DNA from 3 places in the Synechococcus sp. MIT S9451 genome. Region 1 is predicted to be linked to each of the others. Evidence: predicted binding sites of a transcription regulator. Region 1 holds the regulator's gene; each other region holds the start of a gene.
The links. Region 1 encodes NtcA, which controls nitrogen genes in cyanobacteria. Its sites were predicted from a motif close to GTANCNNNNGNTAC; they were not measured.
Positions count from the first base shown of each region.

Region 1 (10,366 bases):
GTTGAGAGAGCTGGAGGTTAATCCGCTTCCAGGCGTCTCACCGCCAGCGCTTCGCGGCCAGCAGCAATCCCGCCAGCTCCAGCACTGCCCAGACAGCGATGAGCACCACCACCCAGCCGGGTAGCCACAGCAGAGGCCACATCCATCGCCCCCCCCAAATCAAAAGCAAGAGCAACCACGCCAGTGCAATGCGTCGGCGCTGGAACTGTCCCGGATGCGACTCTCGCTTCACCCTCGCCATGCCAGAGGTCATGCCTCAGCAACAGAATGCCAGCAGTTCGCGCCGGCGGCTTGACTGAGCGTACTTCCCGCGGCCTGCTGCTACTCGGCGGCACAGTGATCGGCAGCGTGGGGCTGATCCTGGCCGGTCAGCAGCTGCTGCGACACCAGCACACCGTGCTCACCCCTGCCGCCAGCGAGGCAGTGCTGTGGAAGAACTACCGATGGTCATGGGATCCCGGCCAACGGCGCGAAGCCGCCTTGCTGCTAGCGACCGCCGATCAAGACTCTCAAAGGCGCCGGCAACGGTTACTGCAGGGACAGGCCTGGGGATCGGCACCGATTGCCGCTGCTGTCCTGCAACAACAAGCCAGTACGGCAAGCCAACTAGGCGACCTTGATCGCGCCAAGTCTCGCTGGCAGGCACTGGTGCTGCTCTTCCCTGACAGCCCGCTCAGTGCGGATGCTGCCTATCACCTCTCCAGGACAAACCCTGACCTCACACAACACCTGCTGAAGCAGCATCCAGCCCATCCCGCCAGCCTTGAACGTGCTGTGGAAACCAAGCAGGCGCTTCATCTAGCGCGCTGGGGCCCAGGCCACCATGGCGCCGGGGGGGTAATCCGTGAGGCCTGCCTCCTGAGCACCACTGCCGCAGCCCTCAGCAACGACGAGCGTCAGTTACTGGCCAGGGCCCTGGCGACCCTCGGGGATGGACAGGCAAGCCTCGACTGCCTGCAGGGAGCGCCCCCTCAACCCGCCACTGCCCTGAGCATCGGCCGAGCCTTGCTGCAGGGCACGCAAGAACAGCGGTCCAAGGGGGAACGCTTACTGGTGGCACTGACCCATAGCAGTGCCAATCCTGTTGGTGCCACTGGCCTCGAGGCGGCACGCCTCCTGAGCGAGCCGTTGTACCCGGAGGCAACGCTGCTAGCCCAACTGCCGCAATCGTTGCGCGATCAGTCCGCCGATATCGCAACAGCTGAGGTGCGCCTGGGGAAGCGCAAGGCTGCCTCTGTCTTCCAACGATGGCCGAAGCATCCAGCCAGTTGGCAGCTGCAGTGGGACCTAGCACGAGCGGAACTCTTGGCTGGTCGTTGGCAGCAGGCAGAAGGCTGGCTGCAGGCACTGGCCACCACCGTGCTGCCGGAACCGCTTGCAGCACGGCAGCGCTTTTGGCTCGGGCTCAGCCTTGCCAAGCAAGGGCGTGCTGCGGAGGCCAAACGCCAATGGCAAACGCTACTGAAACAGCATCCTCCGGGGTACTACACGTGGCGAGCCTCAGCCCGGCTTGGGCAAGACACGCTTCCCGGCCTGAATCAACCTGCTGAGGTCATGTTGAACTCTGGTGATCGGGACACAAGCCCTCCGAGCTTGAAATGGCGCCCTCTCAAAAGCGACGACGCCTTAGTCAACAACCTATGGCGACTGGGCATGGCGAAGGAGGCATGGGAAAGCTGGCGCAGCCGTCATGCCAGCCGCCTGGATCCCACCTCACTCAGCCCTGCACCCGATCACGCCGAGAGGATCACGACAGGACGCCTACGCCTCGCTGTCGGAGACCACTGGGGTGGGCTCGACACTCTTTGGCGCACGAGCCTGCGTCTCGTGGGTGAAAGCTGCAACACGCGCTGGACACTGCATCATCTCCAACATCCGCGTCCGTTCGCCGCTGTCTTTGCGGCGGCTGCGCACGAAGAAAACGTGCACGAAGCCCTGCTGCGAGCGATCGCCAAACAGGAATCCCGCTATTCACCCGGGGTGCGTTCGGTTGTGGGGGCCCAAGGGTTAATGCAACTGATGCCCGCCACAGCAACCGAATTGGCCGGACGCAAGCTCAATGACAAGGAGCTGAAGGATCCGAAGGCCAACTCCAGACTCGGAGCCCGCTACTTAGGCCAACTGTTGGACCAGTGGCAAGGCAACCCCTGGCTCACGGTGGCGAGCTACAACGCCGGTCCAGGCGCCGCCGGAGGTTGGCGCAGCGACGAACTAGAGCAGGACCCGGAACTCTGGAGTGAACGAATCCCCTACCCGGAAACGAGGATCTACACCAAAAAAGTGCTGGGCAACCTCTGGGCCTACCTGCAGAGCAACCAGGCCGCCTGCGCGCCGCGACACGCTGACACCGCAAACGATTGACCTGGGGGGATCTGTTTCAGATTCAGAAACTGATCGACGCTGAAGCCGCCAGTGGCCAAAGCGGGCTCGACAAGGAATGGCCCAGCCAGATCCCAGCCAGCACAATCATCGCCATCCAGAACGCCATCACGACAGGCGGCGGCACCACCCTGATTCGGGTGAGATCCAAACGAGCCAAAAGCACAGCTGAGGCAAGAATCAGCACATCAGCAAGCAACTTCAGCTGCAAGACATACAAACCACCTGTAATCACCAAAAGCAAGGTGACCACGAGGCTGAAGACCCTGCTAGAGGCCATCAGCATCGAGATTTGACGAAGCAGCAAATCCGGCATGGTGCAAATGATCACCACCACCAGAGACTGGACCACCTCCACCGTCCAATAGATCTGAGGATCCAGGCCTTCCCCTTGAATCAGCTCCTGTTGGAACACGGTCCAGTGGTGGCCCATCACCGTCGCTACCCCGAACAGGAGGAGCACCAATGGCGCACGAAAAGGCAGCAGCAAAAATCTCAGCAGCGGCATCGGCAGTCGCGCTTGATCAAACGCTAGCAACGCCGTTCACGAGAGCCTGCCAGAGTGACGTCCGTCTCTGAAGTTCGGCATGACCGGTCAGTCCGCGTCCGCGAGCCTGAGCGCACTGCAAAAGATCCTGCTTGTCATTAGCGCTGTGTTGTTGGCGGTGGTGCTCTTTTTGCTGCGCAATGGCATGTCGGCGGAATCACCGATGGATCAACTCGCGCGGCGATCACTTTCGCCGGAAGTGGCTCTGAGCAATCAAGCTCCAACCATGCTCGAGTTTTATGCCGACTGGTGCGAGGCCTGCCGGGAGATGGCACCAGCGATGCTGGACACCGAACGACGCACCAGCGGACGGATGGATGTGGTGCTGATCAATATCGACAACCCCCAATGGCAAGACTTGATTGACCGCTATGAGGTCAACGGCATTCCTCAGTTGAATCTGTTCGACGCCGATGGGGAGCTCCGCGGCAGATCGCTTGGTGTGCGCACACCCGCCGAACTTGAAGCCCTCAGCACAGCACTGATCGAAGCAACACCCCTGCCGCAGTTCTCAGGGATCGGCAGCATTAGCGCCCTAGAACCTGTCGATTCAATTGCTACAGCCACATCCGGCAGTGCCGGGCCTCGCAGCCACGGCTGAAAGAAACGGCCATGATCGGCCAAGACCCGTTTATTTCATTCCCATCCGCCATGGATCCTCGCTTCCGGGTCGACTTGATCGCCGCCACACCCAACCCTCAGCAGTGTGTGTATGCCGGCATGCATCAGGACTACAGCGAAGGCTTCGTGGCCGGGGATCGAGACCAGTGGCCGGATGAACGCCGTGCTGGCGAAGTTTGTGTGAAACGGCTCCTCGCTGGGGAACGTGGCCATTACGGCCCACTCGAACATGCCCAGATCGTGCTGAACGTGGGCTGGTTTCCCCATTCAGTGATGCAGCAGGCCCGCACCCACCGGGTAGGCGTGAGTTTCGACGTTCAATCCATGCGCTACACCGGCGATCGAATCTGCCGTGCAGCCAACGGTGAACTGGACCTCGAGGAAGTGTTCTACCTACGCCCCTTAGGCACCTACAGCGATCGGCAAGGCAAGAAATATGCCTACAGCGAGGAGCAACGAGCACAGGACCTCCAACTCTGTCGCCAGGGAGCTGAGCGCTATCGCGACCTGCTGCAGGGCGGATTTGCCGAGGAGCATGCCCGTGGAATCCTTCCCTTCGACTACCGCCAGCACTTTGTTGTGAGCTTCAGTCTTCGGGCTTTCCTTCACTTCATGGATCTGAGAGCCAAGCTCGATGCCCAGCAAGAAATCCGTGAGTTGTGCGATCTGATGTGGCCGCACTTGCAGCAATGGGCTCCGGAGTTCGCGGCCTGGTACGAAAAAACCCGATTACACAAGGCCAGACTGGCTCCCTGAAGGGGAGAGCCTTCAGACCTTTGCCAACGTCACCCTCTCAGGCTGGTGCTGATACTTGCCCTGCCGATCGCTGTAGGTGGTGTCGCAGGGGTCGCCTTCAAAGAACAACAGCTGACAGATGCCTTCGTTGGCATAGATGCGGCAATCCGCTCCGGAGCTATTGCTGAATTCCAGGGTGAGATGCCCCTCCCAACTGGCTTCAGCAGGAGTGGTATTCACGATGATGCCGAGCCGCGCATAGGTGCTCTTGCCAAGGCAAATCACCGTGATATTCGGCGGCACCTTCATCTTCTCGAGGGCAACACCAAGCCCATAGGAATGAGCCGGAAGGATGAAATAGGCGCCGTCTTCGTCGTGATGAAGCTCAGTCGGTTCAAGATTGGCTGGGTTGAACCGCTTGGGGTTCATCACCGTGCCAGGCACATGCTTAAAGATCAGAAATTCCTGGGGCGAGAGACGAAGGTCATAGCCATAGGAGGAACAGCCAAAACTGAGCACAGGGCTCTTCCGCTGTTCAGGGTCGAGATGGCGCACCAACCCTGACTGAAACGGCTCAAGCATGCCGCCAGAAGCCTGCTCGGTGATCCAGCGATCGTTCTTGAGCATTAGAAACCTCGACGCAATTCGGTGACCTGATCGGCCATGTCCATCAGGGAGTCTGGAATGGATGGGCCCGTCACGATCACATCCATAGAGCCAGGCCGCTGGTCGAGCGTGCTGCGAACCTCCTGTTCATCCAGGTAACCCAAAGCAACAGCAAGACCCAACTCATCCAGCACCAGATGATCCAGATCGCCTGCGAGCAGATGCTGCCGACACTCAACCCATAGGGCCTCCACAGCGGCCCTGACATCCGGGCTCTGATCGGCAGCGGGATCGGCCAGGCAGCAGGCCAAATCAGGGCGAAGCCACTGCAGCCGACCACAGAGGGTGAGGCGACGCTCCGGACCCTGGGCCACACCACCCTTCAGAAACTGCACCACCATGACGCGACTGCCGAGCCCAGCTGAGCGAAGCGCCTGACTGAGAACAGTGGCAAAACTGCCGCGATAAGGAGCGGTGTGGACTTGCAGCTCCCCTTCTGGTGAAACCAGATGCAAGGGTGGCCGCGGCGCGGGCAAAGGCAGCGGATGAAGCCCTGCACGCTCCAGAGTCCGATGATCCGCCAATCGGGAATCACCGGGACGATGGCTAGTGCTGAGGCTCGCTGTCATCAAGTTCTCGCGCGTCCGGGAGTATCCCGCTGAATTCAAACCTAGCGCCGCCGGCCAGGTTTACAAGCACTCTGACACTATCCCTGGTGTAAAGGTCCGCAGCGTCCCTCTCGCCCTGCCCGCACAAGACGCAGGTAGCGAGCTGGCCACCTGCCAGGCTCAAGCCACCCCCCTCTCCCCAGGCTCTGGCCATGACAGCTCCTACCAGCCATGGCGGCAACACCGAGCGTGCCGATGGCCGCACAGCCGCTGATCTGCGCCCGTTCTCAATCAGTTGGGATCCGATGGGCTTTGCCCTCAGTTCGCTGATTGTCCACACCGGAGAGACCGCCGTGCTTTGCAGCATCTGCCACCAGGAGGGCGTACCCCGCTGGCGAAAAGGTGAGGGAAAAGGCTGGTTGAGCGCGGAATACCGCCTGTTGCCAGGGTCTACCCCTGAACGCCAGAAGCGAGAGCTGATGAAACTCTCGGGCCGCACCCAGGAGATTCAGCGCCTGATCGGTCGCAGCTTGCGCGCCTGCATCGACATGGAAGCGCTTGGGGAAAACACGCTGCTGATCGATTGCGACGTGATTCAGGCTGATGCCGGAACCCGTACCGCATCGATCACAGGGGCCTGGGTCGCCCTCCAACATGCCTGCAACAAACTTCTGGAGACAGGGCTGGTGCAGCGACAGCCCATCACCCAACAAGTGGCCGCCGTTTCCGTCGGCCTTCTCGCAGGAAACGGTCTTCTCGACCTCGACTACAGCGAAGACTGCCGAGCGGATGTGGACATGAACGTGGTGATGGCTAGCAGCGGCAATCTGTTAGAGATTCAAGGCACAGCGGAAGGTGCGTCCTTCAGCCGGCAACAGCTCAATCAGCTGCTCGACCTTGCCGAACCGGGCCTGACCCAATTGATGGCAGCACAACGACTGGCGCTGAACGAGCGCTGAATTCCGTACCTGTTGCTACACGAGTCGACAAAGTTCATCCTTAACTTCTGGAGATCAGCAGTGTCTTCATGCCTGGAGTCATGCACGGTTTCAGCCGTACCGTCTCTCCACTTACAGGGCCGGTGAACCTCGCCAACGCCTCCGAGCAGAAGCCACGCACTTTGATGGACGTGATCCGTGGCCTTGATGGCGCCTCCACGGAAATGGTTGAGCGGGGCAAAACAATTTTCTTCCCGGGCGATCCTGCCGAACGTGTTTATCTGATCCGCCGAGGTGCAGTACGCCTCTCTCGGGTCTATGAGTCCGGCGAAGAGATCACGGTGGCACTGCTAAGGGAAAACAGCCTGTTTGGCGTCCTCTCCCTGCTGACTGGCCATCGCTCCGACCGGTTTTATCACTCAGTCGCCTTCACCAGGGTGGAAATGATCACCGCTCCAGCCGGGTCAGTACGCCAGGCGATCGAAGCCGACTCTGGCGTCGGCCTGCTGCTACTGCAGGGGCTTTCGAGCCGCATCCTGCAAACGGAGACCATGATCGAGACATTGACCCATCGGGACATGTCCTCCCGCCTGGTCAGCTTCTTGCTCGTTCTCTGCCGTGATTTTGGTGTTCCCAGCGATCGTGGTATCACCATCGACCTACGCCTATCTCATCAGGCGATCGCCGAAGCCATTGGCTCCACACGGGTAACGATCACACGGTTGCTGGGCGATCTGCGCAATTCAGGACTGGTTGAGATCGACCGCAAAAAGATCACAGTGCTCGATCCAATCGCCCTAGCGAAGAAATTCAGCTAGGGATTCAAAGGGTGAGAATGACTGTCGGTTGGCAAGGTCACCCCCCAACCACTAAGGAACGTTGACCGGCTGGCTGCTGATTCTCACTCTGCTCGTACTTGGTGGCGTACTCGCCACCCTGGGCGATCGTCTTGGCTCACGTGTCGGCAAAGCACGTCTGAGCCTGCTGGGTCTGAGGCCGCGCAGCACTGCCGTTGTGATCACAGTGTTGACCGGCAGCCTGATCTCCGCACTGTCACTGGGATTGATGCTGCTGGTCAGCAGACAGCTGCGCGTAGGACTGTTCGAACTGAATGCATTACAGGAGAAATTACGCTCAAGTCGCAAGGAACTGGAGCGCAGTCGTGATGCGCAGGCTGGAGCAACCAGGGAAGTGAAACAAGCCCAGGCGGAACGACAACGGGCCCGTCAAGAACTCGCCACCGCCCAGGCCAAAGCTGATGCGCTGAGAAAAACTCTGGTGCCCCTGCAACAGCAGCGGCAGAGACTGGAGGCCGAGCGTCAGCGCCTCAGTCGCGATGTGCAGGCTCGTGATGCCGAAATCCAACGCACAGAACAAGAACTGAACGATGTGCGCGAGCGCATCAACAAAGGGGAAGCAGAACTGCGGGAACTCGAGAAACAACGCCTTGCGCTGCGGCTTGGCAATGTGGTTCTCAGCAGCGGCCAGCCACTGGCCACCGCAACCCTTCGCCTCGACAATCCTGGACAGGCGAAGCAAGTGATCGATCAGCTGCTAAGAGAAGCCAATCAACAGGCCTATCAAAGAGTGCTGCCTGGCGAGAGTCCTGATCGCCAGATCCTTCTTGTTCCCCGCAACGACATTGAAGGCGTGGAATCCACCATCAAAAAACCGGGCACCTGGGTGGTGAACATTCGCTCGGCAGCCAATGTGCTTTTGGGCGAGAAAGTTGTTTACGCCTTCCCTGAGGTGCGGCCCAACACCACTGTGGTCGAACGAGATGCAGTGCTCGCCCGCACGGCCTTGGAGCGATCCGAAACCGACGCTGAAGCGATTCGCAACCGCCTCAACCTGCTGCTCGCATCGGCTCTGGCCGAAGCCCAGCGGCGAGGATCGCTCGTGCAGGGCCTGCAGTTCGACGCAAACGCCCTCAATCAGCTCGGCAGCACACTGCTCAGTCGTGCCCCCTCAAGGGTCGAACTTCGCGTGCTGGCATTGCGTCGCAGCGACACTGCAGATCCTGTGATGGTGACCATTGAACCGATGGGAGAGATCCCCCAGCCCAGAAGCAATGACCGCCGCTAATCCGTGTAGCGGTCTTGTCGTCGCCATCGACCCTGGTCGAAGCAAATGCGGCCTAGTTCTGGCCGATTGCACCAGAGGACATGTCCTCGATGCTCTCGTCATGGCAACGGAGCAGACCGTTGAGCAGCTCAATCAATGGCACCAACGCATGCACCTCTCCTCTCTGGTGCTTGGCAACGGAACATCCAGCAGCGGCTTGGATCAGCAGCTGCAGCATCTGGCCCCCATCGTGCGGGTGAATGAGGCCGGTACAACCCTCAGAGCAAGGGATCGGTACTGGCAGATCTGGCCAGCTCGAGGATGGAGGCGATTGCTGCCGCATGGCCTGCGTCTTCCACCATGCGAACTGGATGCCATTGCAGCCCTTGTTCTCCTGGAGGATCACCTTGGCCAGCAGCTCGAGTGGCCAAGACCACCATCAAGAGGGCCTGGCTTCAGAAACGTGACCGAACGGTGAAGGTGTAATCACCTCCTGCTTCAAGGTGGTAGTCAGCCTTCACCAAAAAGCGCAGCAACGCGTCCTGAATCAAGGCCCTTCCAAGCGAGGGTTCAACCGTCAGTTCTCCACGATCGAAAGACCAGCAGAACTGCCAGGAGAATCCTCCGGCACTCACCTCTCCCTCCAGGCACTTCTCCTGAAAGCTCTGACGCAGAACTCTCAGATGAGCATTCGTCACAGGAAGTGGCGTCATCCCTGCTCCTCCGTTGCGAGCTGCAAGCCATTGAGATGATTGCCAGCGCGATCGAGCCCCTGCTTCTGAATCAGAACGAGACCACGCAAGACCTCTTCAAGCACCTCGTCAAGCAGGGTCTGTTCCGCCTGATGAAAGCTGCCAAGAACGTGAGATACGGTGCGGGCCCGCCGCTCCTCCGCCGAGCGACCGGGAGCTCCGATACCGATCCGAAGGCGAGCAAAATCCTGAGTGCCGAGATGCTGAATCGTGCTTTTCAAACCGTTGTGGCCTCCAGCACTGCCCTTGGCACGCAGGCGCAATCGTCCCAGAGGTAGATCCATGTCATCCACGAGGACAAGCACCTGATCGACAGAGAGATCAAACCAATCGAGAGCTGCACGAATCGATCGTCCGCTCTCATTCATGTAGGTCTGAGGCATGAGTAGCCGCAGTCGGTTACTGCCTAACCCCACCTCCGCCAACTCCCCCTGGAGCTTGGTCATGGTGCGGAAGCGTACGTTCTCGCGCTGAGCCCAGGTCTCCAGAGCCATGAAACCAACGTTGTGCCGCGTGCCGGCATAACGCTTCCCCGGATTTCCGAGCCCCACCACTAAGCGGAGATCACCGCTTTGCATCACCCCTCTGACGACGGTGGCAAGGAGGACTGAACCACATCAGCGCCGTCCTCACTGGACTGGGACTGAGACAATCCGGTGTCGCCAGACGACTCTGAAGCATCCGAGGCTGTGACCTCAGGCTCAGCCATGGCTTTGTTGATCTCGCGTTCAAATTCCTTGGACGCTGACTGGAATCCCTTGAGCGTTTTACCAAGGGTGCGACCCAGCTCGGGAAGGCGTTTTGGCCCAAACACAAGCAGGGCCACAGCACCAATCACGGCCATCTCAGGAAGGCCGACCCCGAAAACGTTCATGAATCAGCTTCAGCCGAGGCCGTTCCAGTTGACGTTGATGCCCTCAAGAATCAGGGACTTGTTGTACAGCTGCAAGATCACGAGCAGGAACACAAGGAAAAGGGACATAAAAATGCCCATCACCGGTGTCGTTCCCCAGCCCGGCACCACCTTGCCGTACTCGGAGTTCAGGGGACGGAGGAGATCTCCCAGACGAGTGCGTTGAGCCATGGCAGCGCTTGGGTCTCGGGTGAGGTTAAGTC
Region 1 is NZ_CP138971.1:1,163,041-1,173,406, reverse strand. Features, by position in the region: gene SIB72_RS05820 (hypothetical protein) at 38-253, opposite strand; gene SIB72_RS05815 (transglycosylase SLT domain-containing protein) at 268-2,361, shown strand; gene SIB72_RS05810 (hypothetical protein) at 2,384-2,887, opposite strand; gene SIB72_RS05805 (thioredoxin domain-containing protein) at 2,967-3,527, shown strand; gene thyX (FAD-dependent thymidylate synthase) at 3,578-4,303, shown strand; gene dcd (dCTP deaminase) at 4,316-4,909, opposite strand; gene SIB72_RS05790 (cob(I)yrinic acid a,c-diamide adenosyltransferase) at 4,909-5,517, opposite strand; gene rph (ribonuclease PH) at 5,709-6,455, shown strand; gene ntcA (global nitrogen regulator NtcA) at 6,524-7,252, shown strand; gene SIB72_RS05775 (DUF3084 domain-containing protein) at 7,314-8,519, shown strand; gene SIB72_RS05770 (resolvase) at 8,620-8,976, shown strand; gene SIB72_RS05765 (DUF3146 family protein) at 8,954-9,211, opposite strand; gene pth (aminoacyl-tRNA hydrolase) at 9,208-9,828, opposite strand; gene SIB72_RS05755 (TatA/E family twin arginine-targeting protein translocase) at 9,828-10,124, opposite strand; gene psbH (photosystem II reaction center phosphoprotein PsbH) at 10,134-10,334, opposite strand.

Region 2 (10,366 bases), 440 kb from region 1:
CCGTTGGCGCGGTCTTGCCAGTAATCACGTCAAGGAACGTGGTCTTACCGGCTCCGTTCGGCCCGATCACTGCACGGAGTTCACCGGGCTGCAAACCGAGGTTGAGATCTCGAAGCGCCAAAAAGCCGTCAAAGCTGACGGTGATCTGACGCAATTCCAACAGGGCTGAACTCATGGCTGCACCTCCACCTGACCTTCAAGTTCGAGACGGGGATAGGTACCAATGCGGCGCACGATCCCAACACTGTTGAGCGCATGACCGCAACCGATCAGCCAGTTCCCCAGCGTGTTGATCCCTAGAGAGTTGAGCCATGGAAACGCAGTGCTTTGACGGATCAACGCATTGCCCCAACGGATCAACCAGTTCCCCAGAGTGTTGAGGCAATAACCCAGACGGTTGAGCCAGTTGCCAGGGCCTTCGCCGCGGAACCAACCAATCACGCCTTCTGGCAGCGCCGTCACCACAAGGATGAACAAACCACCCTGAATGAACAGCCAGCTCTCCGGCAGCGCCTCACTCACGAGGCTCTTGGCGAAGTTGATCACCACAGCTCCGAGAATCGCCCCGACCAGGGTTCCACGACCGCCAACCGCAACCCAAATGACCATGTCAATCGACATGGGTACTTCCATGAACTGGGGTGAAGCACTTCCCGATTGAACGGTGTAGAGGGCACCGCCGATCCCGGCCAGTGCCCCAGCCAGTCCAAACACAAGCGTCTTGAACAACGTGGGGTTGTAGCCGGCGAAACGCAGTCGCGGCTCATCGTCGCGGATCGCGATCAACACATCGCCGAAACGACCGCGCACCACCCAACGCAACAGCGCCCAGATCAGGATCACCACTACAGCGGTGACCCAAAAGAACCATCGCTGCATCAAGTCGGAGCCGACGTACTGACCAAACAATTTGGTCGCAGGGGTCTGCAGACCGTTGGTGCCGTTAATCAGCTTCTGCTGGCCGTTGAAAAAGTTGTAGAAGACCAGCAATGCGGCCTGGGTCAGGATCGAAAAGTAGACCCCTTTGATCCGATTGCGGAACACGAGTCCACCCAAGACGCCAGCCAGAACCCCAGGGATCAGCCAGATCGCCACAAGGGTGAACCAAGGCGACGCGAAGGGATGCCAAAAGAACGGCAGCTCTTTGACGCCATAAAGACCAAAAAACTCAGGAATGCCGTTGGGCAGATCACCGGCATTACTGAGCTGCAGGTACATCGCCACGGCATAGCCGCCCAGGGCGAAAAAGATGCCCTGCCCCAGGCTGAGCAGACCAGTAAATCCCCAGATCAGATCGATGCCGAGGGCCACGATCGCCAGGGAAAGAAAACGACCCAGAAGGTTGAGCCTGAACACCGGAAGAATCGCTGGTGCAGCAACAATCGCGGCAACGATCAGCACCCAGAGGCAGACCAGAAGCCAGCGTCGTTGTTGTAAGGATTGGAACATGGCTCAGGCCTCCACCATGCGGCCCTTCTGCGGGAAGAGACCCGCGGGACGGAACTGCAGGAAGACGACGATCAGGGCAAAGACCATCACCTGAGCCATGCTCGTCGTGGCAAAGAACTCGACCGCACTGGCCAACGGTGCCGGCATATCAGGCCAAACAGACAGCAGCCGACCTGCACCAATCAGGTCCGTGAGAACACCAATGGCAAAGGACGCCAGAACGGTGCCATACAAATTGCCCACCCCGCCAAGAACCACAACCATGAAGCAGCCGACGATGTAGGAACCACCAACGTTCGGACCCACCGAACCGAGCAACGAGACGGCCACACCGGCCACACCGGCCAGACCGGAGCCAATGCCGAATGTGAGCACATCAACTGTTTCGGTTGGGATGCCGAGGCAATCGCTCATCGATCTGTTCTGGGTGACGGCACGGATGCGCATGCCCCAGACACTGCGATTCAAAAACCAACTGACTCCCACGACCGCCATCACCGTCATCACGATGATCACCAGCCGGGGAACTGGGAAGGTCATGTCGGCCATCTCCAGACCACCTCGCATCCACTGCGGTGCCGTGACATCAACATTGCGAGCATCTGCACGGGCAATTCGGTCGATCTGTGAGGCCAAACCTCCAGCAAGGCAGACACCCAAAAAGGCGGAGAAGGCCCAGGAGCCCAATCGGATCAACCGCGCACGCGCTCCCGCGAACCAGCCGGAAGGAAGCAAAAGGGGCAAACCAAATCCAGACACAAGCGCCAGGATCAGACCGGCGGCATAGGCCATCGGCACGCTGCGTACGAACTGCTGCAAGATCAAACTGACGCCCCAGGTCGCCAGCAGCGTCTCCAGCGGACTGCCATAAAGGCGACGGATCACGGTGCGTTCCAAAAGGATGCCGACCACACCACTGACGACAAAGGCCAGCGGAATGGCGACGAGCACATAGCAGTTGTAAAGGGGTTGCAGCGCAGGCAGCTTGAAGATCAGCTGCACCACATAGGTGGTGTAGGCACCGAGCATGATGAGCTCGCCATGGGCGAGGTTGATCACACCCATCAGGCCAAACACGATCGCCAGTCCAAGTGCAGCCATCAGCAAGACCGAGCCGATGGCGACACCGTTGAACAGGCTTTCAAAAAGCAGTTGCACGGAAGTCGGGACTGAAGCAGTCAGTGGAACGACAAAAAGAGGAGTCCCTAAAGGGACTCCTCCACAAACAATTCAGCAATCAAAAAGAGATGAAGCCGAATCAGAGCTTGTACTTACCGCCCTTGGAGGAATCGGTCCAATCACAGGCATAACCGGTGGAATCAGGGTGGATCTGGTTCCAGGCTTGCGGTGACACGGGGCCATCGGTCTCCTCGAGGATGGCGAACTGACCGTCCTTGGTGATCTGACCGATCCGCACGGTCTGGGAGAGGTGATGGTTCGGCATCACCTTCACAGGACCTTGAGGAGCATCAAACTCGATGCCAATCAGAGCTTCACGCACCTTGTCGTCTTCAAAGCTGTTGGCCTTTTCGACGGCGGCTTTCCACAGGTAGACCATGTTGTAAGCCGATTCCTGAGGGTCAGCGACCATCCGATCAGCGCCATAGGTGGCCTTGAAGTCGGCAGCGAACTTCTTGGAAGCAGGGGTGTCGATCGACATCATGTAGTTCCAAGCACCGTAGTGGCCCTCAAGGAACTCGGAACCGATGGTGCTGATTTCTTCTTCAGCGATCGAATAGCTCATCACGTAGTAGCCATTGGCAGGCGTGATGCCGGCGTCCTGGATCTGCTTGAAGAAGGCAACGTTCTGGTCACCATTCAGGGTGTTGATAATCACACCACCATCAGGCAATGCCTTCTTGATCTTGGCGATGATTGGCGCCACCTCGGTGTTACCCAGGGGCAGGTAATCCTCACCAACAACCTTGCCGCCAAGCTGCTCAACCTGAGCCTTGGTAATGGTGTTGGAGGTACGGGGGAAGACATAGTCAGAGCCCACCAGGAAGAAGTCCTTACCGGCAGCGGGTGACTTCTCATACATGAACTTGGTCGCCGGCTCCGACTGCTGGTTCGGGGTGGCACCGGTGTAGAAGATGTTGTTGGAACACTCCTGGCCTTCGTACTGAATCGGGTAGAAGAGGAAGGCGTTCTTCGATTCGTAAACCGGAAGCATCTCTTTGCGGCTGGCGGAGGTCCAGCCACCAAAGACGACGGGCACCTTGTCCTGGTCGATCAGCTTTTTCGACTTCTCAGCAAAGGTGGGCCAAGTGGATGCACCGTCTTCAACGATGGTTTCAATCGTGTAGCTCTTGCCATCGACCTCAACACCACCAGCGGCATTGATCTCTGCAATGGCCATTTTCTCGGTGTCCACCAGCGTCTTCTCCGAGATGGCCATCGTGCCGGTCAGAGAATGGAGGATGCCGACAGTGACGGTGCAATTGCCGTCGTCATCACAGGTGGCATTGGTGGCCTCATCACTACCACCACCACAGGCAGTAACAGCCAGGCCCAATGACGCCGAAGCCAGACCGGCAAACAGACGCTTGGAGAGAGAAGAGCTCATGAAATCCTCAACACAGGATGCGCGCCTCGCGGCGACAGCGCTTGAGTAGGACCCCTGAGCAATCGTTTTTGTATCAATAGGAACCAAATCGTATAACGTTTTTTTAATCTCTCCTTAACTTGGTAACTTTGGTAACTGCTGTTGCAGAAAGGCCACCACACATTCCAGGCCTTCGAGGCTGTGCAGATTGGTGAAGCACCAAGGCCTTTCCCCCCGCATGCGCAAGGTGTCGCGTTCCATCACCGCGAGGTCTGCTCCCACCAGCGGTGCCAGATCAATTTTGTTGATCACCAGAAGATCGGAACGGGTGATGCCAGGACCTCCCTTGCGCGGGATCTTGTCGCCAGCCGCGACATCAATGACATAGATGCACAGGTCCACCAGCTCTGGACTGAAACTTGCGGCCAAGTTGTCGCCGCCGCTCTCCACCATCACCAGATCCAGATCGGGAAACTGCGCCTCCAGCTCTGCCACTGCCGCCCGGTTGATCGAGCAGTCCTCCCGAATCGCCGTATGGGGGCAGCCACCGGTTTCCACCCCGCGGATTCGTTCTGGGTCGAGAGCACCGGCGCGAGTCAGGAACTGGGCATCTTCCTGGGTGTAGATGTCGTTCGTCACCACGGCGAGCTGCAACTGATCCCGCAGTTGTCGGCATAACGCTTCCACCAGGGCTGTTTTTCCGGAGCCCACTGGCCCTGCCACTCCCACACGCAGCTTGCTGCCCATCAGCTTCGGAACAAACGCGAATACAACTCAGCATGGGCCAGCTGAGCCAAAGATGCGCCAACTCCGCCAGACCAGAGCTGGCGGGGATCCTGCTCCTGAAGCAACCGCGCCTGCTCAGCGATCCTGAGCAACAGACGCTGCTGCAGCACCTGAGCCCGGGTGGGCCCCAACGGCACCAAACGCACTGCCGCACTGAGCTGATTGGCGGTCCAACCGTAGAGATAGCCCTCCACCATCTCCGTCTCGGACACGGCAAGCGCCAATGCTGCCCAAGCCCAGGCCCCTGGCCAAGCGAGCTTGGCTGGATCCGGCAGACCATGGCCCATATCCGCCATCAGCTGAAGCAGGGATCCCCCCATCTGCCGCTGTTGCGCGCGCATCTCAACCGCTTCCCGGGTCGACAGCAGCCATCCATCCAGATCCAGCACACGGTTCAAAGCGGCCTCATCACCAAGACGAGTCCAGAGCTGCAGGTCTGCCCTGAGCAACGAGAGAGACGCAGCCTCCAAGCGCAGGGCACCCCGTTCCAGTTCGGCTGTGAGCCAATCCTCGAGCGACGCCTCATCCGTGAGCAAACCCGCCTGAATCAACACCTCCAGTCCCTCGGAGTAGCTGAAGGCACCCACCGGCAAGGCAGGACTGACCAACTGCAGCAGAGCCAATGCACTCATACCGAAGAATTCATCTCGGAGTCGACATGCTCGTCGCCATGTCGATGGCTGTGGCCAGCGTAGGCACCGCCTTCCGGCAGAAAGGGACGACGACAACGGCTCAGCGTGAGCCCCAACCCGGCCAACATCGTCGCGAGCACGGCGTCATCTAACAGCAACAGCTCATGCTCATGCAGCTCAAGGGACACATGCCGATTGCCCAAGTGATAAGCCGCCTGCAATAACGCCAGGGGCGAAGCAGCCTGAACCCGTAGCAACTCCTCCTCTGTCGCCACCACCACCACCTGGCGCGTCCGCGCCCCATCAACCAACCGTTCACCAGGCTGAAGCGAGCCCTCCCGGGGCAATTGCAACAGCACATCCAGGCCACAACTGGTGCGCCTCCTGCCCCGCATCACTGTGCGCTGATGGGCAGTGAGCGGGAGCTGCAGCAGTTCAGCCGTCGCTGCGCTGGATGGGGCAGCAGCGGCCTGTCGATGTTCCAGCACGATCACCACGTCAGCCACCGATTCGGTCCTCCCTGATAACCCCAGCGTTCCCAGCCATCGAACCGTTGTTTGACATGCATTGCTACACAGTGAAGATGCCTGCTGCGTCGAGCGTGAGTCAATGCAACGCCCCGAGCCCTGGCATGGCCACTGCCAGCTGCACTTCGATTGCGCCGGCAATCGCACCCTTCACCAGGGAGGCTGCACAGCTCCCTTCAAACTGCTGCGTGCAGAGCAAGGCGACGATGGCCGCTGCGAGCTACCGCTGCTGCATACCGCCGGGGGCCTCGTCGGCGGAGACCAGCTCAGTCTCGATCTCAAACTGAAAAGGGACAGTCGCGCCCTGATCACCAGTGTGGCGGCGCAGAAGGTGTATGGAACCGTGGGCCGCAGCAGCCTCCATCCCGAAGGGGCGTGGGCGCTGCAAACCGTGCAATGCCAGCTGGCCAGAGGCAGCGATTTGGAATGGCTTCCGCAGGAGCTCGTGCTCTATGCCGATGCGTTGTTCGAACAACGGCTCAGCGTGATTTTGCCCAACAACGCCTCCTTTCTGAGCACCGAAATCGTGCGACTAGGTCGCACCGCCGCCAATGAAGTGCTGCAACAAGGACGATGGCGCTCAGCCCTCGCCATTCAACGACGCGATGGCGAAACACTGCAGTCCAGCCGCTGGGAATTGGTGGATCGCCTGGAACTCGGCAACACCAGCCTCACTGATCAACACGGTCTCCAGGGCCAACCCGTGTTCGGATCACTGGTTTGGGCGGCACCGATGACCCTGGCTCCAGAGGTGATGACCTCTCTCCTGGATCACGCCCGCAACGACCGTGCCGGCCTCACTGGCAACATGCGCTGCGGCCAACTTGAGCAGGGCTTGGTAGCCCGCTACGCCGGCCCCTCCAGTCGAGACGCACGTTTTTGGTTCAGCCGCATCTGGGCCCGCACCCGGGCCCTGCGGGGATTGGCTCAGCCAAGAATTCCACGGGTCTGGCCGTTGCAAGAGAAGCCATTGGAGCGACAAGAGTTCACAACGAACCCGTTATCGGCCACAACAGCGACACACTGAAGAAGACCGAGGCCCCTTATGCATCTCAGTCCCCAGGAAAAAGACAAACTGCTGGTCGTAACCGCGGCCTTGCTGGCGGAGCGACGGCTCAATCGCGGCCTCAAGCTCAATCACCCCGAGGCGGTGGCCTGGCTCAGTTTTTTGATTCTGGAAGGTGCCCGTGACGGCAAAACGGTGGCAGACCTCATGCAGGAAGGCACGACCTGGCTGGCACGCGATCAGGTGATGGAAGGGGTGCCTGAGCTGGTGAATGAGGTGCAGATCGAAGCGGTTTTTCCAGATGGCACCAAGCTTGTCACCCTTCACGACCCGATCCGTTGAGGCCTTTCTCCATGCCATCCCTGATTCCCGGCGAGCTGCTTCCCGAACCCGGAGAACTCGAACTCAATGCCGGACGTCCCGTCACCACCATCAACGTGGCTAACAGCAGCGACCGTCCCGTCCAGGTGGGCTCCCACTTCCATTTCTTCGAAGCCAATGCAGCCCTGCAATTCGACCGGGAGGCCGCCCGCGGACAACGACTCGACATCCCTGCGGGCACGGCGATCCGCTTCGAACCCGGCGACAACCGTGACGTGAATCTGATCCCCTACGCCGGCGCCCGACAGGTGATCGGCTTCAACGGCCGCATCAACGGACCCCTCGACGCCTGAATCCATGCCTTATCGCATTTCCCGCCAGGCCTACGCCGAGACCTATGGCCCCACCCGCGGCGATCGCGTCCGCCTCGCCGACACCGAGCTGATTCTCGAGGTTGAAAAGGATTACACCGTTTATGGCGATGAGGTGAAATTCGGCGGCGGCAAAGTGATCCGCGACGGCATGGGCCAGGCCCAAACCTCACGGGCTGGCGGTGCCGTCGACACCGTGATCACCAACGCTCTGATCCTCGACTGGTGGGGGATCGTCAAAGCCGACGTGGGCCTCAAAGATGGTCGCATCGTTGGCATCGGCAAGGCCGGCAACCCCGACACCCAGGAAGGGGTGACGATCGTGGTTGGACCCGGCACCGAGGCGATCGCCGGTGAAGGCCACATCCTTACCGCTGGAGGCATCGACACCCACATCCACTTCATCTGCCCTCAGCAGATCGAAACGGCCCTGGCCAGCGGCGTGACCACCTTGATGGGTGGCGGCACCGGACCGGCCACCGGCACGAATGCCACCACCTGCACGCCCGGTGCGTTTCACATCGCCCGGATGCTGCAAGCCGCCGAAGGCCTGCCGGTGAATCTGGGCTTCTTCGGCAAAGGCAACGCCAGCACGCCGGAAGCCCTCGAGGAGCAGGTGCGCGCCGGCGCCTGTGGACTGAAACTGCACGAAGACTGGGGCACCACCCCGGCGGCGATCGATGCCTGTCTATCCGTGGCGGACCAGATGGACGTGCAGGTCTGCATTCACACCGACACTCTCAATGAAGCCGGATTTGTTGAGGACACGATCGCCGCGATCAAAGGTCGCACGATCCACACCTTCCACACCGAAGGTGCCGGTGGTGGTCATGCTCCAGACATCATCAAGATCTGCGGGGAGGCGAACGTGCTGCCCAGCAGCACCAACCCGACGCGCCCTTACACCCGCAACACACTCGAGGAACACCTCGACATGCTGATGGTGTGCCACCACCTGGATCCAAAGATCCCGGAAGACGTGGCCTTCGCCGAATCACGCATCCGTCGCGAGACAATCGCCGCCGAAGACATCCTGCATGACCTCGGTGCCTTCTCGATCATCGCCAGCGACTCGCAAGCCATGGGCCGCGTCGGTGAGGTGATCACACGCACCTTCCAAACCGCCCACAAGATGAAGCTGCAGCGGGGTGCCCTGCCAGAAGACTCAAACCGCAACGACAACCATCGCCTGAAGAGGTACATCGCCAAAGTGACGATTAACCCTGCTCTGGCCCATGGCATCAGCAGCGAAGTGGGCTCGGTGGAAACCGGCAAATTGGCTGATCTGGTGCTGTGGAAGCCTGGCTTCTTTGGCATCCGCCCGGAGCTCGTGCTCAAGGGCGGCTCAATCGTCTGGGCCCAGATGGGCGATGCCAACGCCTCGATTCCGACCCCCGGACCGGTGCATGGCCGGCCGATGTTCGGCGCCTTCGGCAAAGCCCTCGCTGCCAGTTGCCTCACCTTCGTGAGCGAAGCGGCAATGGACGCCGACATTCAGCGCCAACTGGGGCTGGATCGCACCTGCATGGCTGTTCAAGACACCCGCAACGTCGGTAAAAAGTCCCTAAAGCTCAATGCCGCACTCCCGAAGGTGAGCGTGGATCCTCAGACCTATGAAGTCTTCGCCGACGGCGAGCTACTCACCTGCGAACCCGCCGAGGTGTTGCCCCTGGCCCAGCGCTACCTGCTGCTTTGAGCATCACCCTGCTGGTGGTCCAACACGTTGACCGTGAAGGACCAGGCGTGATTGCCGAGCTGGCTAGGGAGCGGGGGATGTCGATCACAACGCTGCGACCAGACCGTGGCGATCCATTCCCGAACCCCGCCAACTGTGCAAACACCGTGGCGCTCGTGCTCGGCGGACCCATGGGGGTGAACGAGCAACATCAGCCTGGGATGGCATGGCTGCAGAGGGAGCTGGACTGGCTCAAGACCTGGCATGCCAGCAAACGTCCCGTGCTCGGCATCTGCCTGGGAGCCCAGCTGCTGGCGACCGCAGCCGGCGGCAGCGTCGAGCCACTGCAGGTTGGCCAACCGCCAACCCCTCTCAAAGAAGTGGGATTGGGTGCCATTCACTGGTGGACCACTGCCGACCAAGAGCCAATGCTGCAGGGTCTGGATGCCAGTGAGATCGTGCTGCACTGGCATGGAGATCGCATCCGGCTACCGCGCGAGGCCACCTTGCTCGGCTCATCACTGCACTGTCTCGAACAGGTGTTCCGCATCGACCGTCATGCAATCGGGCTGCAGTGTCACCTGGAGCTGAGCGGCAAGACCATCCACCGTTGGCTCAACGAAGACAAGGATTATGTGGTGAGCGCCCGAGGCGAACAGGGGCTGGACGAACTACAACGCCAATGGAGCCAGTTCGGCCCAAGACTCGAACATCAGGGACGACGCCTGTTCAGCAACGTGCTTGATCAATGGGCAGCCATGAATCTCGACTGAGCAGTCGAGAAGGTAATGAGAATGACAAAACCGATGGTGCTTCTGTGTAATCAACGACATTGAGCCCCGGATGCGTAACAACAGCCACCTGTCGGGACCTAGCTGTTGGCGTTCAATTCCAATGAGCGCGAGCAGCGGTGATGTTCACGGAATACAGACCAACGTCTGGATATGACGAATACTTCTGCCGGCGTGATGAGGCTCCTCGCTCATCTCTCGAGCCTCTGCTGTCCTCTCTGGGGCAGATGGGCATTGCCGAACTCAACCGAAACCATGCCGCC
Region 2 is NZ_CP138971.1:725,519-735,884, forward strand. Features, by position in the region: gene urtD (urea ABC transporter ATP-binding protein UrtD) at 1-175, opposite strand, end outside; gene urtC (urea ABC transporter permease subunit UrtC) at 172-1,449, opposite strand; gene SIB72_RS03840 (ABC transporter permease subunit) at 1,453-2,607, opposite strand; gene urtA (urea ABC transporter substrate-binding protein) at 2,708-4,015, opposite strand; gene ureG (urease accessory protein UreG) at 4,130-4,741, opposite strand; gene SIB72_RS03855 (urease accessory protein UreF) at 4,741-5,412, opposite strand; gene ureE (urease accessory protein UreE) at 5,409-5,918, opposite strand; gene SIB72_RS03865 (urease accessory protein UreD) at 6,022-6,966, shown strand; gene SIB72_RS03870 (urease subunit gamma) at 6,985-7,287, shown strand; gene SIB72_RS03875 (urease subunit beta) at 7,299-7,619, shown strand; gene ureC (urease subunit alpha) at 7,624-9,333, shown strand; gene SIB72_RS03885 (type 1 glutamine amidotransferase) at 9,330-10,085, shown strand; gene SIB72_RS03890 (circularly permuted type 2 ATP-grasp protein) at 10,226-10,366, shown strand, end outside.
Region 2: a site for NtcA is predicted at 4,086-4,099, ahead of urtA (urea ABC transporter substrate-binding protein). Genes of this name have one in related genera too.

Region 3 (10,366 bases), 1.2 Mb from region 1:
GCATTGGTCGTTCAAGACCGGCTATCACGAAATTGCTGCCAGAAAATTTCTGGCCACTGGTGCTCCCTTCCCTGAGTGCAAATCATGGAAGCGTTTTCATGGTCCAGGATCCGTCGAGGGATGGATCCTCGTTGAAGCCGACAATGCTGAGGCTTGCTACGAGCATGCGGCCGAATGGGCCGAATGCCTCGACTGGGAAGTGACTCCCGTTCTTGCCGATGATCAAGCTGGTCCGCTGATCGCCAAGGTTTATACCTGATCAAACGTCAGGGCCGATGATGCATTGTCATCCGCATTGCCGGAAGATGTGCATCATCGGCAACCATCTGGTTGTTGGTATCATTCAGCCAACAACCTAAGCAAAGATCTTGGTGGATCCCAAGCGCATCATTCGATCGGAAAACTGTAGGAACCGCTTCAACATCAATCCCCCAAAAGATCTAATCATCTCTTGACTGAATCAAGGGCTATGCAATCATCATTCGCTGTGATCGGCTGTGGCTATGTAGGTGCCGATGTTGCTATCAGCATGAAATATGCCGGGCATCATGTTCTCGGCACAACCCGATCAAGACGACGCTTCCGGGAACTTCATGACATGGTGCATGAGCCACACGTGCTTGATCTCACAGATCCCAATGGAGATCTGACCTTTCTGGAACGACAGGATGGAGTTCTCATCAGTGTTGCGCCCACAGAAAGTATGGACGACCTCGAAGCTGTCTTCTCTACTGGCATCCGAAACCTCGCCAGAGCTTTGCGCAGCAGGACGAGCAGCCAACACCTGCATGTGACCTACATCAGTACTGCCGGAGTGTATGGCAATCAGAACGGAGACTTAGTCGATGAAGAGTCATCACTTGATGCGATCAATCCAGTGAACCGGATGCTTGGAGAAGCAGAAACTCTGTTGCTTTCCATCGACCGTCCGGACACCACCATCTGCGTATTGCGCCTAGGCGGAATCTATGGCCCAGGCCGTGACATGGTCAGCATCATCAGGCAGGCTGCTGGAGAGCAGATCCCTAAAAACGGCAATAGCATCCCCGCTTGGAGCTCCCTACTCGACATCACCAGTGGAGTTCAATTTGCCTTCGACAACAACTTAGAGGGCATCTACAACCTGGTAGACGACATGCAGCTCAGCCGCCGGCAACTCTCCAACGAAATCTGTGATCTCGATGGTCTACCACCTGTGATCTGGGCCAATCAAGATTTCAAAGGTGCTCGGGCGATGAATGCCAGGGTGTCAAATCAGAAACTCAAGTCTGCTGGATTCCGATTCAAATCCCCCTCAATGCTGATGGCCTCTGTTGCCTGATCTGGCATTGCTGACACCCGCTTGATTGCGTACCAACTGACACATCGATTGTGCTCTGGATTTCGCGATCCTTGATGCAATCACGCGTCGAATCATGCATGCACGCCAATCCGTGGAGATTTTGCCCTGCACTGGCCTAAAGGCCGGTGTCGCCTTTTTTAGCGATCCACTCCCAAGCGATGAAACCCTAGTGGCTGAAGTGAGCCGATCCAACGTTCCGGAATTGTTCTGTCATCGCCATCAAACCGATCAACTGATGGTGCTACGTGGCAGCGTCGAGCTGATTGTTCTGCAGAACCGCAGACTGCATCGCATCAGCTTGCGAGAGGACGAAGCCACCTGGGTGAGGATCCCTCCGGGCGTTCCCCACGGCGCCATCAACCGCAGCCGTCAACCCGTGGTGATGGTGAATGCCGTGCTGCGGCATGGTCCAACCGATCCCCGTGACTACCATGCTCGGCCGGTCCCCCGAGCCCTGATCAAGCAATGGGATCAGCTGCGAGCCCACGGCTGATGCCATTCCCAGCCCGTCCATGCCCCAGGCAGGCGGGCTGATGGCTGCCTTCAGTCGTCGTCGTCGAAATCGGGAACGACCACACAGAAGGGACGATCCTGGCCGGGGGCATCGTTATCGAGGATGAACGAGGCGAGATCCTCTTCGATCTCGAACACCATCAGACCGTATTGCTCAGGATGCACGCCTGTCATTTCGGGATGACCAGACAGCAGGCCGCGCAGGCGGCGCCATTCTCCGATCCGCTCGATCACCTGACGAACGACGTAGTCGGCAAGGATCACCGCGACCAACACCAGGTTGATCCAAAGAAGAAGCGTCATCACCACCTCCCTCATTGCAATCACACTAGTGAGCGAACGGTGACCGCAACCACTGGCGTTGCAATGGTTGGACAACAGCCAAGGCTGGTTCAGCATGAAGGGCATCAGCCCACGCACTCGAGCTTGACGACGGAGATGGGATGCCCATAGCCCTGCAACTGATTGGCACCCTGCTCAGCACAGTCCTGATGCTGTCCAGTCCCATCACGGTTCACCGTTCCGCCAACTGCGAGTGCTGCACCGCCTGGGAGGCACACCTCACCGCGGCCGGCTTCAGCGTCACCGATGCGGTGCATGAAGACATGGCCGCCGTCAAAACAGAGCATGGCATTGCAGCAGAACTGGAGTCGTGCCACACGGCAGTGGTGGACGGCTATGTGATCGAAGGCCATGTACCGGCCCGCTCCATCCAGCGGCTCCTGAAGCAGCGACCGGCGCTGCGCGGACTCAGCGCTCCAGGCATGCCGATGGGATCCCCCGGGATGGACGGTGAGGGCATCCACGCCGAGGCCTTCGCCGTGCTCAGCCTCGATGATGACGGCACCACCCAGGTGTTTGACCGCTACGGATCCTGAGCCCATCAGTGCGCAGGAATTAAGCCAATCACTTCATGACAGCCGCGAAGCAAGAGACATAGAACGAAGGGAAGACCTGCCCAGTGGACGTGAAGAGACGATCCCATCTCCATAGCCCCCGTGCCTTTGCCGCAGATGCCGCAAGCGACCGACCGCAGATCAGGCTCCGACTTCGAGCGCGTCAGGGCCCTTGAACGCTCCGGACTGCTCGATCAGCCCGAGGATGCCGCCCTGCAGAGGCTGGTGCGTTTGACCGCAACGGTGATGGACACCCCGATTGCGCTGATCTCACTGATTGATCAAGACCGGCAGTGGTGTCTGGCCCGCCATGGGCTGAACCAGAAGCAAATTCCGCGGGCTGTGTCGTTCTGCACGCACACCATCCAGCAAGACACGCCGCTGGTGGTGCCAGATGCCCGGCAAGATCCGCGTTTTTCCAACAATCCTCTTGTCACCTCAAGCCCGCACATCCGCTTCTATGCCGGCTGCCCGCTGAGGGGGAAGAAGCAGCACAAGCTGGGAACGCTTTGCGTGATCGATCACCACACCAGAACGATCAGCCAGGCGCAACTGCAACTGCTGGAAGATCTCAGCGACATCGTCAACCGGGACCTGATCGCGCGACATGCGTTGCTGACCCACCAGAACGGACTCGTGGCCAAATCACACCTGTTCTCGTTTGTGCTGACCCGTGAACTAGAGCGTGCCGCCACAACCCAGACACCACTGAGCCTGATTGCCCTGGCCTGCGATCAACACGAAGACGTTTGCGGCGTGCTGGGCATCACCAACAGCTTGCGCTGGCTGCTCTCGATCTGCAGCATCTGTACGGACAACAGCAACGACAGCGACTTCATCGGGCTGATGGACCAGCGCATGATCGCGGTGCTTCTGCCGGACACCAACATCCAGTCCGCTCTTGCCAGGGCCGTGGCCATGCGCATGGCCCTGCGGCATTCGAGCGCAGCCATTGACCTCCCCCATGGCACGGCCAGCTTCAGCGCGATGGCACTGGAGGTGCAGAACAGGCAGATCCAGGCCTCTGAGCTGTTGCAGCTCTGCGAACAGAAACTGAAGGGGCTGCAGGCCAACCTCGGCGACCAGACCGCCAGTGATTGCATCCACTGACGCCAGGCCCGTCAGCCAGCGGAGGGACACGCATCCTGCGCAAGAGTGAGCGGGTCAGCAGCCATCCTGTTGGCGGTGATCGTGCGGCCTACTCCAACTTGAAACCGCAGGATTGATCGCAATAGCCAGTGTTTAGCGTGGCGATTCGATGCATCCAACCACCAGCCAATCGGGTTGGAGCGTCAGGATCCCTGCCCCTGCAGATTGCCGCGCAGATGTTCTGCGGCACCAACACTTCAGCCACCACGGTTGGCACAGACTGGAGGATGCAGACCAGGCTAATTCGGACTGAATCCGAGCCCACTAAGTATCACTACTTAGGCGCGAAGGAGTAAAGAAATTCGATGCATCGGCGAAACCGAGAGCAGGCATCGCTTGAATAGATCTGTAGCAACCACTACACACGTTCACTCCGTCGTTAGGCGGAGCGCAATTCGCCTCAGGCCAGGGAACGGGGACCTGAGCTTTCGCTGGAACGACACCATGAGTGCACTTCTCTACAGGGGCAAGACCTACGAACCCCACCACGAAGCAGCTCCAAAAGCCTGCCGCGTGCTGAATTACCACCAACAGCACTACAACACCTGCCGTGAGAAGGCTCAGCGCGACCTGCATCCGCACCTGAGCTACCGCGGCGTCGCCTACGTGAAGGATCAGGTCGCCCCTGTCATCACCACTGCGGAAGCCCGCAGCCGCAACGATCGCCAAGCTTATTTCTCGATCACGCGGGATCTGGCAGAAGCCCAATTCAAGCTCGCAGACGAGGAGCTTTCACGCCGCCTGTGGGATGACGTGGGTGAGCGCGAGCTCGATGTCGAGCGCATCAACAACCTGCTCTATCGCTGCACGTTTCACGACGATGACGCAGCTATGCAGGAAGCGGATGAGGCTTACCTCAAGGGCCGAAAAGACTGAACAGAACTGGTAAAGCATTGATCGCCCTCCTCAAGACAAACCGAGGGCGATCAATGCAATCAACAACGCGAGAAAGTTAGAGCGGCAAGGGCGTGGGAACCCTTGGCTTATACGACCTTCCCAACTTGAGGTTGTGGTGATCAACCAAGCTGCGACGGGATTTCTCGGCCCTGGCTAGGCGAGAGATCAGAGCAGCAGTGTCGTGCTGAGAAAGATCGCCATCCTCACCCCACTTGAGGGACGACAACGGGAACACAGCATGTCCTTTCATGGAAATGTGCGCCTAATGGATTGTCACACTAGGCGGATTAAATGCTGACAACCTGGAAGGAAAAATGAAGAGTTCCAGCACAACTGTGCTGGGCAGTCGATCAGGCTCCAACCGATCAAACCTGGCTCTGCACTTGCTTCCATTCGCCGCAGCCGAACCCTGACGGCCTTTTCAAACCAAGCCGATGCGGTGCGCAACAACACAGGCTGGTGTGAGCCCGCTCACATGCTCCCAACCTTGATCGGGCGATCGTGAACGCACGGTGAAGGACAAACCAAAAGACGTGTTCACCAACCCAGACCAGGCCGCGATATCCAGGGAGCCCCGCCATCACGGTGGGGCTTTCGACTAGCGCTCAAGCCGCTCAATCAAAGGCGATCACGGCTCTGTAGAGCATGGTGCCGGAGCCGTCGGTGGACGTTGCACCGGCCCCGAGCATTTCGAGGGTATGGAAACAGGCTTTGGCTTTCTGCTCCGTGAGCTGGCTGGTGGCCATCCAAGTGCGGCGGATGTCTTGCGAACAGATCGGGCGCCGCGACTGCACGGCCACCGCCTGAATCTGCTTCAGCAACTGATCAGTGATCATGGGCCCGTCGCTCTCACTGAGGCCGTTGTACCGGAGGCACTAACGCGCGGCTGTTCTTTCTGAACGCTGAAGCCAGCCCCGGCCGGATGAGACGAGCAAGCCAACCACCGCGAGGATGAGGCCAACCATTCCCCTCGGTCATGCGCACAACGGCCTCGCTGTTGTTCAGCCTCGCTTCAATGGCTCTGCCTGCTGCCGCCTGCTCACTCCATCAGCAGCCACTGGCCAACAGCGTCACACCCGCAGCGGAACAACGCCCCGCCTCAGGTGATGCACCATCCAGCACCGCGAAGGTGACGGTGCAACCCCTGGGCAGCGTGGATCTCTCCCAGGAGTTTGAAGGCCTGGAGGGACGGGTGCTGCGCACGCGGCGGGTCACCATCGCACCCGGCGGATCCGTGGCCTGGCATGAACACCAGCGCCGCCCCGGCGTCGCCTACATCCTCAGCGGCAACCTGATCGAAGTGCGCCAAGACGGCACCGGGCAGCGAAGGATCCAGCGCCAGGCAGGTGACGCCGTGTTCGAGTCGAGCGGTGTACGCCATGGCTGGATGAACAACTCGGCACAACCCGCCACTGCCGTGGTGATTGATCTCGTGCCTGCATCGCAACCTTGACGCAGGCATCGGCGCTTCCGCTCTTTGGCTGGAGCGCGATCAAGCGTGGAGAAGTGCCAACGAGCCGAAGAACAGCAGGCAGGCCGCAAACACAACATTCACCAGCTGTGCTGCACGCTTAGCGTTGCGCTCGCCTGGATCAAACAGGTGCAATCCTGCCGCCTGCGCCATATAAATTCCAAACACAAGAATCACAGCCCCCTGCGTCTGCATCGCCCAGGCTTGCGCCCAAGCGATCAATCCGACCAATCCCCAGGCGAGGTTGGCAAATCCCGCCTCCAGCTGAAAATCGTTGCGCTTGCCATAGTCCCAGTTCATCCGCTTCGCATCACTGCGGTGAAACACGGCATGCCGTAAAAACGACACCACACCAATACCACCAACCACCCAACTACTGATCCAGGCCGTCGCCGACGCCAGATCACCACGCTGCAGTGCGCCAAACCCTCCCCAGAAACCAACGAAGCCCAACAACCAGGAGAGCTGCATCAGCCGCTGAGAGGGGCCAGGCCCAGAATGGAGTTGCATTGGACGTGGGGGCAACTATCCCTCTCTAACCACGAAGATCCTGGAACGTCTCTGATCCACCAATGGAAAGGTTTTTGGAGGCCAACTCATACATCCTTTGGTGCAAGCCTGGCATCTCTTTCACTGCGAACCAATCCTGATCTTGGGGCATAGGAACCACGATCGGGCCTAGATCAATCAGCGAAAACTCAAGGGTGATGAAAATGCCATCAGCATCTCTGTAACCCAACTCCAGCATTAACTTGCCGCTCTCAGTCGGCATGTTGATCGTGGCCGCCTCTTTCCAGATGCTGGTTTCGGTTTCAATCACTGCAGTCATTCCACGGGAAGAATCCCCCGTAGCGATGCTCTTAAGCCTTAAAACAAGGGTTGAGTCATAACTCTTGGAAACAAGCTTTTTGGTTTCGTCGCGAAGCTTCCAATTGCAATCAATCTGTCCCGACGAGATCTTGCAGGACAGAAAAGACCTGACCGGCGGAGTTGTCTCTGACTTCTTCGGCTTGAGGATGCCCAGTCTTCTCAGAAGCCCTTGCATAGTCGGGATCAATTTCAACGCTTTTTACTATGGATACTGGAGTTTCGGGACAAACGTTTCAACTGCTTCATCCGAGTATCAGCTGTTACCAAGCGTGCGCTCGCGGGCACCAACGCCTCATCCATCTCGGCGTTTCCTGTTGCCCTGAAGCTCATGCTTGCTGTTGCCAACTTGAAGCTGAACAGCCTTGACTGCCTGATCCGCAGCGCAGGGACAGATGGGCGGATCTACATTCAGCCCGCGTGTCGCCTGGCAGCTGAGATGCCCGTGTTGTGATGACTTCCAGCACCAGGTCTCTGACCCTGCAATGCGATGCAGCCTTGCTGGACAAGTTTGAGGCCTATGCGCTGACCAACGGCCTGGATCTGAACGCAGCGATCCAGCTTGCCCTGCGCTCTGTGATCGCAGCACCAGCGTCAATCACAGCCACAGACCAAGCAGCGCGGGATGCTCTCACCAAGCTGAAGGAGCGCACTGAAGCACTCGAGAACCTCACCCGGCAAATGACCACCCACATGCGCATGCTTCAAGAGGAGGTGGACAGCCTCAAGCGACCTGCAACGCCAAGCCAAGACCAACTGATGGCAGAGATGCTGCCCACAGTGACTGACGATTTCGCCGCCGATTTTTGATCAACAACCAACAGTCCTGGCTCTTCTAGGAGCCATGGCATCGAACTGAAACGAGGAGGCCCATGCGTCAGCTCACCGATCGACGTGAGCCAACTCACAGCCGCAGCACGACCACGAGGCGATCGTGAATGCACGATGAAGGACCCCAACAACGACGTCATCACCGACCCAGACCAGGCCGCGATATCCGGAACGCCCCGCCACCACGGTGGGGAGTTCCGCTGTAGGCAAGCCATTGCCACTTTCAGCTGAACCAGCACAAAAAGGCAATGCGCATGAACACTGATAGGCAAACCAGGTCACCTCACCCAAAGTGACTGCATCGAGATCGGAGGCGCTGATGACAGCCGACACTCCACCTGAGCAAACCCGAGAAGCAGACTGACTTTTTGGCCCCTGCTCCAACAGTTTCCACCCATCCGTGAGGCTGGTCCTTTCGCGGGCGTTTCAGGTCCGCCCCGTGAATCGACACTCCATTGCATCGCCACAGGTGCCCCGGAGCTGCATCAGCCACACACCTGGACGTCATGGCCCCAGGGACGCCATCGCCAGACGCTTCGCCCCTACCTCTCTCTTCTGCAGTGACGGGGTTGAACCATGCACAAGCGAGCGACGTAGGCCGTCTTTCCACCACGGAAGGGCGGCCTTCCTTCTGAAGGATGTAGAGACAGCTCCGAAGACTGGAGACGTCGAAGCCTTGCCAGCTCTGCTTGCCCCGTCCTTTCGGCGTCTCTGCGATCCACAGCTTGGAACACCAAATCAAGCTTGATCAAGACAAACGCCGTCGCCATCCATCCTGAACACGCATGCACGCATCAGCATCGCCAAAACACAATTGCAACGAGACAAGTGGTCTTCTACAACGGTGATCTCAACGCCTTCCTGTGGCGAGGCGTTGCAGCGATCTACGCGTTCCTCTCCCTGATTGCATTCTTTGGTTTTATTGCCTTACTCCAAGGCGACATCACTGGAGGCGTCATTGTGATTGCAGCCTCATCTCTGGTGGCATTGATTGCCCATAAAGCAATCAAAAACTATTTAAAAGGCAGAAACTATTAAGCGCCTATACGCCTTGATCAACGAAGAGATTGTTCAAGCCATTTATGGGCATCCAAGCAACCAAGCCAGAGTCTTTTCCCCACCACTTCGAACAACACAGCAAGAAAGACCGGGCTCAAATCAAATCAAATCAAATCAAATGAAACCTATGTCATCCCTTTTAGCTTTTGGATTGCTTCGATCCAAGGTGTGCGACGGAACAGAGTAAAGCGATTGTCTTCTCCTGCTTGGGAGGACACCACAAGACAATTGGGGAATACAGGGATGGCGCCAAACAGAAGCGTCCAGTCTTTCCTTAAGGCAGTAATACTGGGCAAGGGAACAACCGTAGCCCCTGTCTGAACATTGAAGGCATGTGCCTCAAAAATCAAACGCTGCTGAGTGAGGTACAGCCTGCCTCCGACAGCCTCGATACCGCGCTGGTGATTGGCCGGCGATTTTCGAAGAATCGCTTCACCAGCTTCAAGTTTTGTTTGCATCACTCCAGCTCCAATGAACTCAGGATATTGAGCGCAGTGCTGCTGTCAGCAAAAGCCCTCTTGAATGTTGGACTTGCCGAGATCAGGCATGTTTTTTTGCGACTGTTTTTGGCATCTCGAAGTGGCTCCAATCCAGGCAACCGACAGGGAGGTTTGCCGCCTCTTCAGATAGCGGCCACTATCACCCCGCTCACGATGCGGGAAGAGACAATGCGAGCAGAAGCCTGCCATCCATGCGCCACCTCGCTCTTGCCCTGGTTGGCAGCATCGCTCCCACAGCCATGGCCCTGGCAGACAGCACGCAAGCCACGTGCATCCTCAGTCGTGATCACTCCACCGTTCCGAGCGAACGGGGAACCTGTCGCTTTAGTCAGAGCCAGGGGAACGTCAACGTCCGTTTCAACAGCTGGGCTTTCCGCTTCCCCAGTGACGAACAGGGGGTGACCTACCAGCGCAGCCATAGCCCGGCAGGAATCAGCTTCAGACGTGAGGGGCAGTACACACTCCAAGTGCTTTGGCAGCAATCCCGCAATGTCATTCCAAAACCGAAGTACTGGGCAAGTCACAACATCTTCCTCGGCCGCTGGCAGGGTCAAAGCACAGCTGGCAGAGCCGTTCTGGATGTGCTCAGCGTGGAACCTAACCGGGTGCGTTGGGGCAACAAAGCCAACGGCATCTGCGACAGCGACTACAGCGTCAAGACGCTGCCCTCGGTCCCTGGAGGCCACGATCCCGATCAACTCGTGCCCTCGAGAAAGCCCACCGAACGGGGGTATGCCATCACAAGGCTCACGCTCAAACCAAAGCCTTGCAGCACCGGTGCTGCTGTCATTCAGCTGGCGCTGCCGTTGGACCACTCCGATCACCTGAAAGTGGTCACCTA
Region 3 is NZ_CP138971.1:2,575,261-2,585,626, forward strand. Features, by position in the region: gene SIB72_RS13465 (DUF3303 domain-containing protein) at 1-259, shown strand, start outside; gene SIB72_RS13470 (NAD-dependent epimerase/dehydratase family protein) at 470-1,321, shown strand; gene SIB72_RS13475 (cupin domain-containing protein) at 1,416-1,835, shown strand; gene SIB72_RS13480 (hypothetical protein) at 1,886-2,158, opposite strand; gene SIB72_RS13485 (DUF411 domain-containing protein) at 2,299-2,733, shown strand; gene SIB72_RS13490 (GAF domain-containing protein) at 2,854-3,861, shown strand; gene SIB72_RS13495 (DUF4278 domain-containing protein) at 4,345-4,776, shown strand; gene SIB72_RS13500 (hypothetical protein) at 5,412-5,633, opposite strand; gene SIB72_RS13505 (cupin domain-containing protein) at 5,774-6,250, shown strand; gene SIB72_RS13510 (DUF6790 family protein) at 6,290-6,739, opposite strand; gene SIB72_RS13515 (hypothetical protein) at 6,804-7,313, opposite strand; gene SIB72_RS13520 (hypothetical protein) at 7,589-7,945, shown strand; gene SIB72_RS13525 (hypothetical protein) at 8,018-8,299, opposite strand; gene SIB72_RS13530 (hypothetical protein) at 8,711-9,004, shown strand; gene SIB72_RS13535 (GRAM domain-containing protein) at 9,151-9,483, opposite strand; gene SIB72_RS13540 (hypothetical protein) at 9,717-10,366, shown strand, end outside.
Region 3: a site for NtcA is predicted at 4,249-4,262, ahead of SIB72_RS13495 (DUF4278 domain-containing protein). Genes of this name have one in related genera too.